3 regions of the Streptomyces sp. NPDC001194 genome follow, and region 2 is predicted to be linked to each of the others. Evidence: riboswitches for the same ligand, from Rfam matches in the RefSeq annotation. Region 2 holds a riboswitch; each other region holds the start of a gene.
The links. Region 2 has a riboswitch for cyclic di-AMP ahead of ACFY1T_RS31165 (transglycosylase family protein). Riboswitches for the same ligand answer to the same signal wherever they lie in the genome.
Positions count from the first base shown of each region.

Region 1 (4,285 bases), on a different contig from region 2:
ACGACCGCCCCGCTCGCCGCCTCCGGGGCGCCCTCGCGGCCGGCCCCCACCACGGCCCCCACTCCCGCCGGACCGTTCCCCCGCCCCGCCCCCGCGCGCTACAGCGGCAGCAGGTCCGGACGCTTCGCCTCCACGTGGTCCCCCGAGGACTCCCCGCGCAGCCGCCGCCCGATCCACGGCACCAGGTACTCCCGCGCCCACTGGATGTTGTCCCGGGTCACGTCCACCGAGCCGCGCGGCTGTTGGGGCGGCCACGGCTGGTCGGGATCGGTCGGCACCTCCAGCCCCAGCACCTGGGCGGCGCGCAGCGCGACCCGGGTGTGCCCCTCCGGTGAGAGGTGCAGCCGGTCGTCGTCCCAGGCCCGCCGGTCCTGTACGGACTTCAGCGACCAGAGGTCGAGCACCGGGCAGTCGTACCGGTCGGCGATGGCGCGCACGTGCGCGTTGTACGTCGCGATCTTGCCCCGCAGGTGCTTGAGGACCGGGACGCCCCGGGTGTCGAAGCCCGTGGTGATCATGACCTGGCCGACGGCCCCGGAGAGGTCGGCGACCGCCGCCTCGAACCGCTCGGCCGCGTCGTCCGGGTCGCTGCCGGGCCGGATGATGTCGTTGCCGCCCGCGCAGAAGCTCACCAGGTCCGGTGCGAGCTCCTTGGCGCGGGGGACCTGCTCGGCCACGATCTGGTCGAGGAGGCGTCCCCGCACGGCCAGGTTCGCGTACCGGAACTCGTTTTCCTCGCGCTGATCGGCCAGGAGTACGGCCAGCCGGTCCGCCCAGCCGAGAAAGGTCCCCCCGGGTCCCGGGTCCCCCACGCCCTCGGTGAAGCTGTCCCCGATCGCCGCGTACGAGCCGATGGTCTTGAGTGTCGTCGTCGTCGCTGCCACGAGAACACATCCTTCACCCCGGTGCGTGACCTACGCCACCGTAGGCAGGGGTTGACGGCCCGTGATCTATACCACCTGGTCGGTACGGAATAACAGTGCGTGAGGCCGGGACCCCCCTCGGGTCCCGGCCTCACGGGTCCGGCCGCCTCTCCGACGGCGGGAGCCGTCAGATGCTCACGCCCTTCGAGCGGAGGTAGGCCAGCGGGTCGATGTCCGAGCCGTAGGACGGCCCGGTGCGGATCTCGAAGTGCAGGTGCGGGCCGGTCGAGTTGCCGGTGGAACCGGAGAGGCCGATGGTCTGGCCGCCGGTGACGCTCTGGCCGACCGAGACGGAGAGCTGGGACAGGTGGCCGTACTGGGAGTACTTGCCGTCCGCGTGCCGGATGACGACCTCGTTGCCGTACGCACCGCCCCAGCCCGCGGAGACCACCGTGCCCGCGCCGACGGCGCGGACGGTGGTGCCGGAGCTCGCGATGAAGTCGACACCGGTGTGGTAGCCGCTGGACCACATGGCGCCGGGGGTCTTGTACTGGGTGGAGATGCCGCCACCGCCGACGGGGGCGACGAAGCCCGCGGCGCTCACCGCGGCGGCGGACTTGGCGGCGGTGCTCTTCTTGGCGGGAGCGGCGGCGGGGGCGGGGGCCGCCGCGGCGTCCGCGGAGCCCTTCCCCTTCGAGGCCGATCCTGCGGCCGGGTCCGCGGCCGAGGACTTCTTCGCCGGGGCCGGGGCCGCCTTCTGCGCGGGAGCCGGGGCCGCCGCGCCCTTCGCGTCGAGGGTCAGCTTCAGCCCGGGGTGGATCAGGGAGGGGTCGGCGCCGACGGCCTCGCGGTTGTCGGCGTACAGCTGCTGCCAGCCGCCCGAGAGGTGGCGGTCCTGGGCGATCTTGGAGAGGTAGTCCCCCGGCACGACGGTGTAGACGGCCGAAGTGGCGGGCGAGCCCTGCGCGACGGCGGCCGGCGCGGCCTGCGGCGCCGCCGGAAGCTGCGGCGCCTGCACGGGTGCGGCCGCGGGTGCGCCGGCCGGGGCTCCGGCCGCCTGGGCGCCGGCGGCACCCAGCAGCGGCAGCGCGAGGGCCGCACCGCCGGTGCCCGCGACGGCGAAGCCGCGCGCCACGGAACGGGACTTGGGACGTCGGTGCTTACCCTTTGCAGGCATGGCGAATTCCTCTCCGTCGCCTGCGAGGTGAGCTGTCGGGTTCGGACTGGAGATGTCCGGCCGTCCGTGAACAGAACATGAACGGCTTCACCCCGAGCTGTTCCGATGCGAATGATCGGGAACAGCGGCCTACCTGGTTCCCCCGCTCCTGCCGCGCGCGTGAATAGTCGGGTGCGGTTTCCGGACGGCGGCAGGATTCGGCGGTCCATCCGGATCGATCGCGAAGGTAATCGAGTTGAGCCACACCGAACAAGCCACGAATTTCCTGACGGATTCACAGAACCGGGAATCCGCCGGAATTCCGGTCACCCTCCGTCCATTCCGCCGCGCCAACAACCCCTCCGGCCGGGCCATTCGGCTTTGACGATCAGGCACTCACGGTCACCGTATGATCTGGCTCACGGGGCCCCGCCCGATCTCGCCTCCGGTTATGGCAAGTTGGCCCCAAGTAGTGTAATTCGGGCACACCACGACGATGCGGAGGAGTTCCCGTGACCCAGCAGATACCCCGGCCCCCGCGGACGGAGCCCGTACCGGAGCCCGAGCTCTCGGGAGTGCGCAACTTCCGTGACGTGGGCGGCCTCCCGACCGCCGACGGGCGGAGGGTCAAGCCGGGAAAACTGTTCCGTAGCGGACATCTGGCACATGCCACCGAAACCGATGCAGAGTTCCTCGAGTCGCTCGGCCTGCACACCATCTTCGATTTCCGCAACAACGCCGACCACGCTTTGGAGGGGGCCGACGTCGAGCTCCCCGGCGTTCGGAACGTCAACATCCCGCTGTCGGATCCGGCCGACGGGAGGGAATTCTGGAAGATGGTCCGCGACGGCGACGTCGAGCAGCTCCGCGGGCTCCTCGGCGACGGAAAAGCCGCCGCCCGGATGGCCAACTCGTACCGCACGATGATCGAGGAGCGCACCGCCGAGCACGGCCGGGTCCTGCGCGCCCTCGCCGAGGACAGCGTTCCGGCGCTCATGCACTGCGCGGCCGGCAAGGACCGGGCCGGCCTGTCGATCGCCGTCACCCTGCTCGCGCTGGGCGTCGGGCGGGAGGCGATCGTGGCGGACTACCTGGAGTCCAACGCCCCGCACCGCCGCTACCGCGTGCGCCGCGGCAGCGATGCGCCCGAGGCCCGCTCCCCCGAGGTGATGGAGCTGCTCTCGCCGCTGTTCGACGCCCGCGCCGAGTACCTGGCGGCCGCCTTCGACGCCATCGACGGACACTGGGGCGGGGTCGACCGGTACCTCGCCGAGGGCCTCGGACTCACGCCCGAGACCCTCGGCCGGCTGCGGGACCGGCTGCTCGACTGAGCCGGCCCCCGACGGGAAGCGGGCCGTCAGCCTCCGCCGACGGCCTGCTTCACCAGGGTCCTGCCGAAGTCCCACATCAGGGCGCCCCCGCCGTGCGCCTCGTCCATGACCTCGCGGAAGGCCGCGACGAACCGGTCGACGTCCCCTTCGTCCACGATCAGCGGCGGGATGAGCTTGATGACCTCCAGGTGGTCGCCCGACACCTGCGTCAGGATCCGGTGCTTCTGCAGCAGCGGCACCACGACCATCTGCGCGAAGAGCCCCTTGCGGGCCGCCTGGAGCATGGTCCACCGGCTGCGCAGCCCGAGCGAGGACGGCCGCCCGAACTCGATGCCGATCATCAGGCCGCGCCCGCGCACCTCGTGGAGCAGCTCGTACTCGTCCACGAGCGCCGCGAGCCGCCCGCGCAGCAGGTCGCCCATGGCGCGCGCGTTCGCGACCACCGACTCGTCCTCCATGACGGAGAGCACCGCCAGCCCGGCCGCCATCGCCTGCGCGTTGGAGCCGAAGCTGGCGGAGTGCACGAGCACCCGGTCCATCGACGAGTAGACCTTCTTGAAGATCCAGTCCTTGCCCAGGGTCGCACCCACCGGTACGTAACCGCCCGAAAGGGCCTTGGCCACGCACACCAGGTCCGGCTCCACGCCCGTCTCGTGCTGGTACGCGTAGAAGTCACCGGTCCGGCCGAGGCCCGTCTGCACCTCGTCCGCGATCAGCAGGGCCTTGTGGCGGTGCAGCAGCTCCTGCGCCGCCCGCAGGAATCCCGGCGGGGCCGCGAGCACCCCCTTGCCCTGGATCGGCTCCACGACGAAGGCGGCGACGTCGCCCCGTTTCAGTTCCCGCTCCAGGGCCGCGAGGTCCCCGAGGGCGATCTTCGTGTCGGGCAGCAGCGGCGCGAACCCGTCCCGGAACCCGCCCTCCCCGTTGACCGACAG
Region 1 covers NZ_JBIAXU010000018.1:42,703-46,987, forward strand. Annotated here, with positions in the region: gene ACFY1T_RS28300 (SGNH/GDSL hydrolase family protein) at 99-884, opposite strand; gene ACFY1T_RS28305 (peptidoglycan DD-metalloendopeptidase family protein) at 1,051-2,040, opposite strand; cyclic di-AMP (ydaO/yuaA leader) riboswitch at 2,045-2,253, opposite strand; gene ACFY1T_RS28310 (tyrosine-protein phosphatase) at 2,532-3,350, shown strand; gene ACFY1T_RS28315 (aspartate aminotransferase family protein) at 3,377-4,285, opposite strand, start outside.
Region 1: another riboswitch for cyclic di-AMP. It lies ahead of ACFY1T_RS28305 (peptidoglycan DD-metalloendopeptidase family protein); the one in region 2 lies ahead of ACFY1T_RS31165 (transglycosylase family protein).

Region 2 (4,285 bases):
CCTGCCAGCGGGCCTTCTCGTCGCGGAGGCGTTCGAGGCGCCGGCCCGCGGCCTCGGCGGCCTTCCGCTGCTCCGCGATCTCCGAGCGCTGTGAGACGTACTGGCGCATCGGATACGCGAGGGCGACGACCAGCGTACAGAGGACGAGCACCAGGAGCGCGGCGCGGCCGGTGAGCCGGCTGCGGCGGACCTGACGGCGCGTCTGCGAACGGTAGACGTGGGCGGCGGTCCGCTCGCCGAGCTGCTTGAGCCTGGTCGCGGTGGAGAAGGTGGAGAACCGATCCCGGTTCCCGGCCATTGATCCCGCCTCCCCTGTGTCCCTCTGTCCCTGGGTACGTCGTGCGCGCTACGCAATACGTCCCCGCACACGGTACGGGACCGAGTGCGGGGACGTACGGAGGCCAGCCCCGGAGGGCCTGCCGTGATTAGCCCTTGAAGCGCGGGAAGGCGGAGCGGCCCGCGTACACGGCGGCGTCGTCGAGGATCTCCTCGATGCGCAGCAGCTGGTTGTACTTGGCGACGCGGTCCGAGCGGGCCGGGGCGCCGGTCTTGATCTGGCCGCAGTTCACGGCGACGGCGAGGTCGGCGATGGTGACGTCCTCGGTCTCGCCGGAGCGGTGCGACATCATGCACTTGAAGCCGTTGCGCTGGGCCATCTCGACGGCGTCGAGGGTCTCGGTCAGCGAACCGATCTGGTTCACCTTCACGAGCAGGGCGTTCGCGGAGCCCTCCTCGATGCCGCGGGCAAGGCGCTCCGGGTTGGTGACGAAGAGGTCGTCGCCGACGATCTGCACCTTGGAGCCGATGCGGTCGGTGATGGTCTTCCAGCCGGCCCAGTCGTCCTCGAACAGCGGGTCCTCGATGGAGACGAGCGGGTACGCGGAGACGAGCTCCTCGTAGTACTCGGTCATCTCGGCGGCCGAGCGGGACTGGCCCTCGAACTCGTACTTGCCGTCCTTGTAGAACTCGGACGCGGCGACGTCGAGCGCGAGCGCGATGTCCTTGCCCGGGACGTAGCCGGCCTGCTTGATGGCCTCGACGATGAGGTCGAGCGCGGCGCGGTTGGACTCCAGGTTCGGCGCGAAGCCGCCCTCGTCACCGAGACCGGTGGAGAGGCCCTTGGTGTGCAGGACCTTCTTGAGGGTGTGGTAGACCTCGGCACCCCAGCGAAGGGCCTCGGAGAAGGACTCCGCGCCGATCGGGGCGATCATGAACTCCTGGATGTCCACGTTGGAGTCCGCGTGCGAACCGCCGTTGAGGATGTTCATCATCGGAACGGGCAGCAGGTGCGCGTTCGGGCCGCCGAGGTAGCGGAAGAGCGGGAGGTCCGAGGCCTCGGACGCGGCGTGCGCGACGGCCAGGGAGACGCCGAGGATGGCGTTGGCGCCGAGGGAGCCCTTGTTCTCGGTGGCGTCCAGGTCGATCATGGCCTGGTCGATCAGGCGCTGCTCGGTGGCGTCGTAGCCGACGAGCTCCGGGCCGAGCTGCTCGATGACGGCGAGGACGGCCTTCTCGACACCCTTGCCCATGTAACGGTTGGGGTCACCGTCGCGGAGCTCGACGGCCTCGAAGGCACCGGTGGAGGCGCCGGACGGAACTGCAGCACGGCCGGTGCTGCCATCGTCGAGGCCCACCTCGACCTCGACCGTGGGGTTGCCTCGGGAGTCCAGGATTTCCCGGGCTACGACGACGTCGATGGACGGCACGAGCATCTCCTTCTGGGATGTGACGCTGGGTGTGCGGTGGCATGTCGGGCCGTGGGATGGCCCCGCCGCCTAGAGCCTAACCGGCTCCGGGCACTGGGCCGGCCGACCGCCCGCCCCCTGGGACGAAAAAGGGCCCGAATACCCGTCTTCCGGTACATAGGGACCCCGGCCACCGGTACAAACGCCGCCGCCCGGCGCGTGAGGGAAGACGCGCCGGGCGGTCGGGCTCCGCGGCGCCGCCGGGGCGGCCGCGGTTGTCACTGCGGAGTTCAGCTGAGCTTCAGCTTCTGACCCGGGAAGATCAGGTCGGCGTCCGAGACGATGTCCTTGTTGAGCTCGAAGAGCTTCTCCCAGCCACCCTTGACGCCGTTGGCCTCGGCGATGGTGCCCAGGGTGTCGCCGGCCTTGACCTCGTACGAGCCGTTGCCGGTCTTCACGACCGGGGCGGCCTCGGAGCGCTCGGAGCGGGTGACCGGCGCGGGGGTCTCGCGCTTGGTCTCCTTCTTCGTCTCGGTCTTCTTCGGCTGGGTCTTCTTGGTCTCGGTCTTCGTCTCCGTCTTCTTCGGGGTGTCGGTCGTACCACCACCGTTGTAAGAGGAGTTGGAGAGGCCCTTGCCGCAGACCGGCCAGGCGCCCTTGCCCTGGCCCTTGAGGACCTTCTCGGCGATGGCTATCTGCTGCGACTTGGAGGCCTGGTTCGGCATGCCCTGGCCGCCGTACCCCCGCCAGGTCTGGAGGGAGAACTGCAGGCCGCCGTAGTAGCCGTTGCCCGTGTTGATGGACCAGTTGCCGCCGGACTCGCACTGCGCCACGGCGTCCCACTGGGAGGCGGTGGCGGCGGAGGCCGAGCCGGCCGCCATCAGGGGGGCGGCTACGGCGACACCGGTGACACCGGCGAGCGTGACGATGCGAGCGGCCTTGGAGGCGCGACGGTGCTTGCCCTTGCCGGAAATCAGCATGGAGTTCTCCTCACCGACGCCTACGAGGTGAGCTGTCGGGTTCGGGCTGATGAGTGCCCGGCCGTGCGACGTGGCGCACGACTTAACCCCTAGCCGTTTCCTTGCCGTCTCTCAACGGCCGGTCCCGGCGCCTACCTTGGTTCCCCCGCTCCTGCCTTCGGCGCTTTACGCGACGACTGTTCCCTCCGTCCGCCGGCAGGATTCGGCGATGCGGTCGAAGGAGCCCGCGGTGGCGGGCGACTCAGAAGGTAGACAGGTCTCTCCCCGATGTTCAACGAGGAACACCGGGGAGAAACGGCCCCTACTTGCGCCCTCCTTACGTGCATTTGCGCAGGTGAGGGCGGGGTTTGCAGAAGGCTCCAGGCGGGACACGCCAGTTGACCGGAAGAGACACATGTCTCACTTGCAGATAACGGACATTCAGCCTTTTCCGGGTGTCCGAAGTGCCGCTGTTTTTAACTTAGATCCAGATTCTGGCCGGGCTTGATCAGATCGGCGTCATCACCGATGACCTGCTCGTTGGCCTGGTAGAGCGCGTTCCAGCCGCCCTTGACCCCCTTGGCGGAGGCAATGGTCGCCAGGCTGTCGCCCGCCTGGACCGTGTACGAGGGGTCCGACGCCGCGCCGGAGGCGACGGGCGCCTCAAGGGCGGGCGTACCGCGGTGCTTACCGGTGGCGGAGGGGTCCGGGATGCCCGCCGGGTCGGTGGTGGCACCCGGGGTGCCCGGGGCCGCGGGGGTGGTGGGAGCGGTCGGGTCGCCCGGAGCGGTCGGGGTGCCGGGCGCGGTCGGGGTGCCCGGAGCGGTCGGGGTGCCGGGCGCGGTCGGGGTGCCCGGGGCCGTCGGGGTGCCGGGGGTGCCCGGGAGCACCGGGTCGGTCGGCGAGGTGGACGGCACGTCCGGGTCGGGCATGACGGGCAGTCCGCTGCTGGGCGCGAGCGGCGCCGGCGGAATCGTGAAGTCCGGGGCCGGAGCCGGGGTGGGGGCGCCGAAGTCGCGCGCCTTCGCGCCGGAACCGCCGGCCGGGACCGAGGCGTCGGGGCGCGAGGCGGTCGGAGCGATCGGGGTGAGCGTGCCGGGCAGGCCCGGGTCCACGGTCGCCGCGGGGCCCTGCTGGGTCAGTCCGGCCGCCTCCGAGCAGTGGCCGAACGCCTGGGCGCCCTGGGTGCCCAGCACCCGCTCGGCGACGGCGATCTGCTGCGAACGGCTGGCGAGGTCGGGGCGCTCGGCGAACTCCAGGCCGCCCGACGCCTTCCACTCCTCCTGCGTGAACGAAAGTCCGCCGTAGGACCCGCTGCCGGAGTTGGCGCTCCAGGAGCCGCCGCTCTCACACTCGGCGACCTTGTCCCACGTGGAGGTCTCGGCTGCGCTCGCGCCGGTGGCGGCGAGCAGCGGCAGGGCCAACGCGGAACCGGTGACCCCGGCGGTGACGACTATCGCGGGTACCTGGCGGGGGCGTCTGTGGCGGCCGTTCCCGGAACGCATGAGCTGCACCTTTCGCATAACGGCTGGGTAACGGCAGAACCTAGCCGTCTTAGCACGCGAGTAACAACTCTTGACGGGGGCTGACTTACGGTCAGTGGGCGTTCAGGGGTTTCGGGCTGTGAACTTCACGGGAAGG
Region 2 covers NZ_JBIAXU010000022.1:47,343-51,627, reverse strand. Annotated here, with positions in the region: gene ACFY1T_RS31175 (septum formation initiator family protein) at 1-298, opposite strand, end outside; gene eno (phosphopyruvate hydratase) at 426-1,712, opposite strand; gene ACFY1T_RS31165 (transglycosylase family protein) at 1,976-2,665, opposite strand; cyclic di-AMP (ydaO/yuaA leader) riboswitch at 2,668-2,838, opposite strand; gene ACFY1T_RS31160 (transglycosylase family protein) at 3,121-4,149, opposite strand; gene ACFY1T_RS31155 (cytochrome P450) at 4,252-4,285, opposite strand, start outside.

Region 3 (4,285 bases), on a different contig from region 2:
TGGCGGGCAGCACCTCGGCCGCGAACCTGCGGATGCCCCGCTCGCGGGCGACCGCGCCGATGTGTTCGAGGAGCGCGGAGGCGACCCCGCGGCCCTGGTGGGCGTCCTGGACGAGGAAGGCGACCTCGGCCTCGTCGGCGGGGGCGGAGGCGGGCCGGCCGTCGGGGCCGATCCGGTCGTAGCGGACGGTGCCGATGAACTCCTCGCCGACGGTCGCCGCGAGGCCGACCCGGTCCACGTAGTCGTGGTGGGTGAAGCGGTGCACGTCGCGGGCCGAGAGCCGGGGGTAGGGCGCGAAGAAGCGGTAGTACTTCGACTCGTCGGAGACCTGCTCGTAGAAGCTGACCAGCCGGCCCGCGTCCTCCGTGGTGATCGGCCTGATCCGGGCGGTGCCGCCGTCGCGCAGGACGACGTCCGCTTCCCAGTGGGCCGGGTACGAGGGGTCCGACGCGGTGGTCATGCGGCGATCTTAAGGCCAGGACTGGCCGGATAGCTCCTGCGCGGCGCACGCGGCAAGCATGGGCAAACCAGTGCAAGCTGGGGTAGGTCGAACGGCGGTGGATTCGGGCCGAAGGTCGGTCGGAGCATGAGGGGCGTCGTGAGAGACTGGTCTAGACAACCGTAAGAACCTGAAGGGCATCACCATGGCAGAGCGCCGCGTCAACGTCGGCTGGGCCGAGGGCCTGCACGCTCGTCCCGCCTCGATCTTCGTCCGCGCGACGACCGCTTCCGGCGTCCCGGTGACCATCGCGAAGGCCGACGGGAACCCCGTCAACGCCGCGTCCATGCTCGCGGTGCTGGGCCTGGGTGCGCAGGGCGGCGAGGAGATCATCCTCGCGTCCGACGCCGAGGGCGCCGAGGCGGCGCTGGACCGCCTCGCGAAGCTGGTCGCCGAGGGTCTCGAGGAGCTCCCCGAGACCGTCTGACCCTTCGGGTTCACCCCGGGCACACGAAGAAGCCGCGGCCACCACCGGTATTCCGGTGGCCGCGGCTTCTTCGTTCCCCCGTATTCGGGAATTCAGCGCACACGCGCAGGACGACAGGAAATGCGGCGCCAATTCAGCTGCCGCAGCCCTCGCCCGACGAGCCGCACTCGCTTTTCAAGCCGCCCCCATTTCCCCGGGCCGCTCCCACTCTTTGATACGCGCCTTTTGTTAATGCGGGCCGCTCGACATGTTTACGGCATGTTGCGAAGTCCTCACCCGCAGCCGGTGCGCCCCCGCCGCGCGCTCCGCGTGCACCGCCGTCAGCGCCCGGGCCCGCTCGGCGTCCCCGCGCGCGACCGCGTCCACGATCGCGCCGTGCTCCGCCCAGGAGTCCACGGGCCGGGCCGGCGCCTCCACGGCGTACATCCAGGCGACCTTGTGCCGCATCTGCGTGAGCAGCGCGATCAGCCCGGGGCTGCCGGAGGCCTGGGCGAGGGTCTCGTGGAACCAGCCGCCCAGGGACCGCAGATCCTCCCCCTGGCCCCGCCTGGCCCGCTCCTGGCCCAGCCTGACCAGCCCGCGCAACACCTTGAGGTGGCCCTCGGTGCGCCGCCGGGCCGCGCGGGCCGCCGCCAGCGGCTCCAGCAGCAGCCGCAGCTCCAGGAGGTCGGCCGCCTCCTGCTCGGTGGGCTCGGCGACGCAGGCGCCCGCGTGCCGGCGGGTGGTGACGAAGCCTTCGGACTCCAGGGTCCGCAGCGCCTCGCGGACGGGGACGCGGGAGACTCCGTACCGGCGGGCCAGCAGTTCCTCGGTCAGCCGGGCACCCGGTTCGAAGACCCCGGAGACGATGTCTTCGCGGATTGCCGTGCATACCGCGTGCGCAGGAATACGCAAGTCCGGACCTCCGCCTATTTCCGACTGCCGACGCCATTGCCGCGACCGTATCCCGATCGTACGGGGACTCTATTGCACTACGCGTTAAATTCCGAGCGCGGGCGTGAATAGCGGATGTTTACGGCCAACACGAAGGCCCCGGCTCGGAGAGCCGGGGCCTTCGGTGGAGTGCTGCGGGTCAGACGTTGACGCCGTGCTGGCGCAGGTACGCGACCGGGTCGATGTCCGAGCCGTACTGGGCGCCGGTACGGGCCTCGAAGTGCAGGTGCGGGCCGCTGGAGTTGCCGGTGGAGCCCGACAGGCCGATCTGCTGGCCGGCGGTGACCTGGTCGCCGACGGAGACGCTCAGCGAGGACATGTGGCCGTACTGCGTGTACGTGCCGTCGGCGTGCTTGATGACGACGTTGTTGCCGTACGCGCCGCCCCAGCCGGCCTCGACCACGGTGCCGAGGCCGACCGCGTGCACCGTGGTGCCGGAGGCCGCGTGGAAGTCGATGCCGGTGTGGCTGCCGGAGGACCACATGCCGCCGCCCGCGTGCCACTGGGTGCTGATGTAGGACTCGTCGACGGGGGCGACGAAGGTGTTGAGGCGCTTGCGCTCCTCCTCGCGGGCGGCACGCTCGGCGGCCTCGCGCTCGGCCTTCGCCTTCTCCTCGGCCTTCTGCCGGGCCTCGGCGGCGCGCGCCTTCGCGTCGGCCTCCGCCTTCGCCTTGAGGGCCGCGGCCTCGGCCGCGTGCTCCTGGGCATCGGCCTGGGCCTCGATCTGCCCCGGAAGGTCCTCGGCCGTCACGACGGCGTTCAGGCCGGTGTCCTCCATGGAGGGGGACTTGTCCGACGCGGCGAACGCCGGGCCTGCGAGGGAGCCGACGACACCGGTGGTGGCGAGGGCGGCTATGCCGGCGTAACCGGCGGTCTTGCGGCTCAGACGACTGGAACCACGGTGCTTACCGGCGGCACGACTGCCAAACGCCATGAAGGGGCTGATCCTTTCCTTCCTTCTCGCCTACCGGGTTAGCTGACGGGTTCGGAGCAGGAAGGTCTCCTACGGACCCCCTCTGGCGAGGCGGTCCGATTCACCCCAGGGACGCATGTGGGTCCCCGGCTCCCCAGGCTCGCGCCTGACGGGGACTCGGCGATCGCTGCCCGGTGCCGCGGATGCGGCGGGTACAACTGACGGACAGCACGGCCGACGCTAGGCGGATCATCAGTCAATCGCCAAACACACACGCGTTTTTGTTGCATACGCCACACCCCATACGAGCAACCTCTCCACGAAACAGACAAAAGGGGCTCCGGCGGACAAGCCGCCGGAGCCCCTTGAAATGTCCGTCAGTTGGTGACGACGGTGACCTCACCGATGCCGAGCGCCCGCACCGGCTCCTCGATCTGCGCGGCGTCGCCCACCAGGACCGTGACCAGGCGGTCCACCGGGAAGGCGGCCAGAACGGCCGAAGTCGCCTCCACCGTGCCCGTCTGGGCCAGCTGCGCGTACAACTGCGCCTGGTAGTCGTCCGGGAGCTCCTGCTCGACCTGGTCGGCGAGCGTGCCGGCGACGGCCGCGGCCGTCTCGAACTTCAGCGGGGCCACGCCCACCAAGTTCTGCACCGCCACGTCCCGTTCGGCGTCGGTCAGGCCGCCCTCCGCGAGCGTGCGGAGCACCTTCCAGAGGTCCTCGAGCGCCGGGCCGGTGTTGGGGGTGTCCACCGAACCGCTGATGGCGAGCATCGAGGCGCCCTTGCCGTCGGCCGTGGAGCGCAGCACCTGGCCGAAGGCGCGCACGCCGTACGTGTAGCCCTTCTCCTCGCGCAGCACCTTGTCCAGGCGCGAGGTGAGGGTGCCGCCCAGGCAGTACGTGCCGAGCACCTGCGCCGCCCAGACCCGGTCGTGCCGGTCCGGCCCGATCCGGCCGATGAGCAGCTGCGTCTGGACCGCGCCGGGCCGGTCCACGATGACCACGCGGCCGGTGTCGTCGGCGGTGACCGGCGGGACCGGGAGCGGCTCGGCGAAGTTGCCGGTCCAGGCGCCCAGGGTGTCCCCCAGGACGGCGTCCAGGTCGATGCCGGTCAGGTCGCCGACGACCACCGCGGTGGCGGTGGCGGGCCGTACGTGGGCCTCGTAGAAGGCGCGTACGGCCGCGGAGTCGATCCGGGTGACCGTCTCCTCGGTGCCCTGGCGCGGCCGGGACATCCGCAGGGTGGGCGGGAAGAGCTGCCGGGAGAGCTCCTTGGCGGCCCGGCGCTGCGGGTTGGCCAGCTCGTGCGGGATCTCGTCGAGCCGGTTGCGCACCAGCCGGTCGACCTCGCTGTCGGCGAAGGCCGGGGCGCGCAGCGCCTCGGCCACCAGACCGAGCGCCTTGTGCAGGCGGGAGGCCGGGACCTCCAGCGAGACCCGCAGGCCCGGGTGGTCGGCGTGCGCGTCGAGCGTGGCGCCGCAGCGCTCCAGCTCGGCCGCGAACTCCTCGGCGG
Region 3 covers NZ_JBIAXU010000019.1:129,596-133,880, reverse strand. Annotated here, with positions in the region: gene ACFY1T_RS29425 (GNAT family N-acetyltransferase) at 1-460, opposite strand, end outside; gene ACFY1T_RS29420 (HPr family phosphocarrier protein) at 645-926, shown strand; gene ACFY1T_RS29415 (GntR family transcriptional regulator) at 1,155-1,820, opposite strand; gene ACFY1T_RS29410 (M23 family metallopeptidase) at 1,999-2,793, opposite strand; cyclic di-AMP (ydaO/yuaA leader) riboswitch at 2,807-2,965, opposite strand; gene ACFY1T_RS29405 (M16 family metallopeptidase) at 3,150-4,285, opposite strand, start outside.
Region 3: another riboswitch for cyclic di-AMP. It lies ahead of ACFY1T_RS29410 (M23 family metallopeptidase); the one in region 2 lies ahead of ACFY1T_RS31165 (transglycosylase family protein).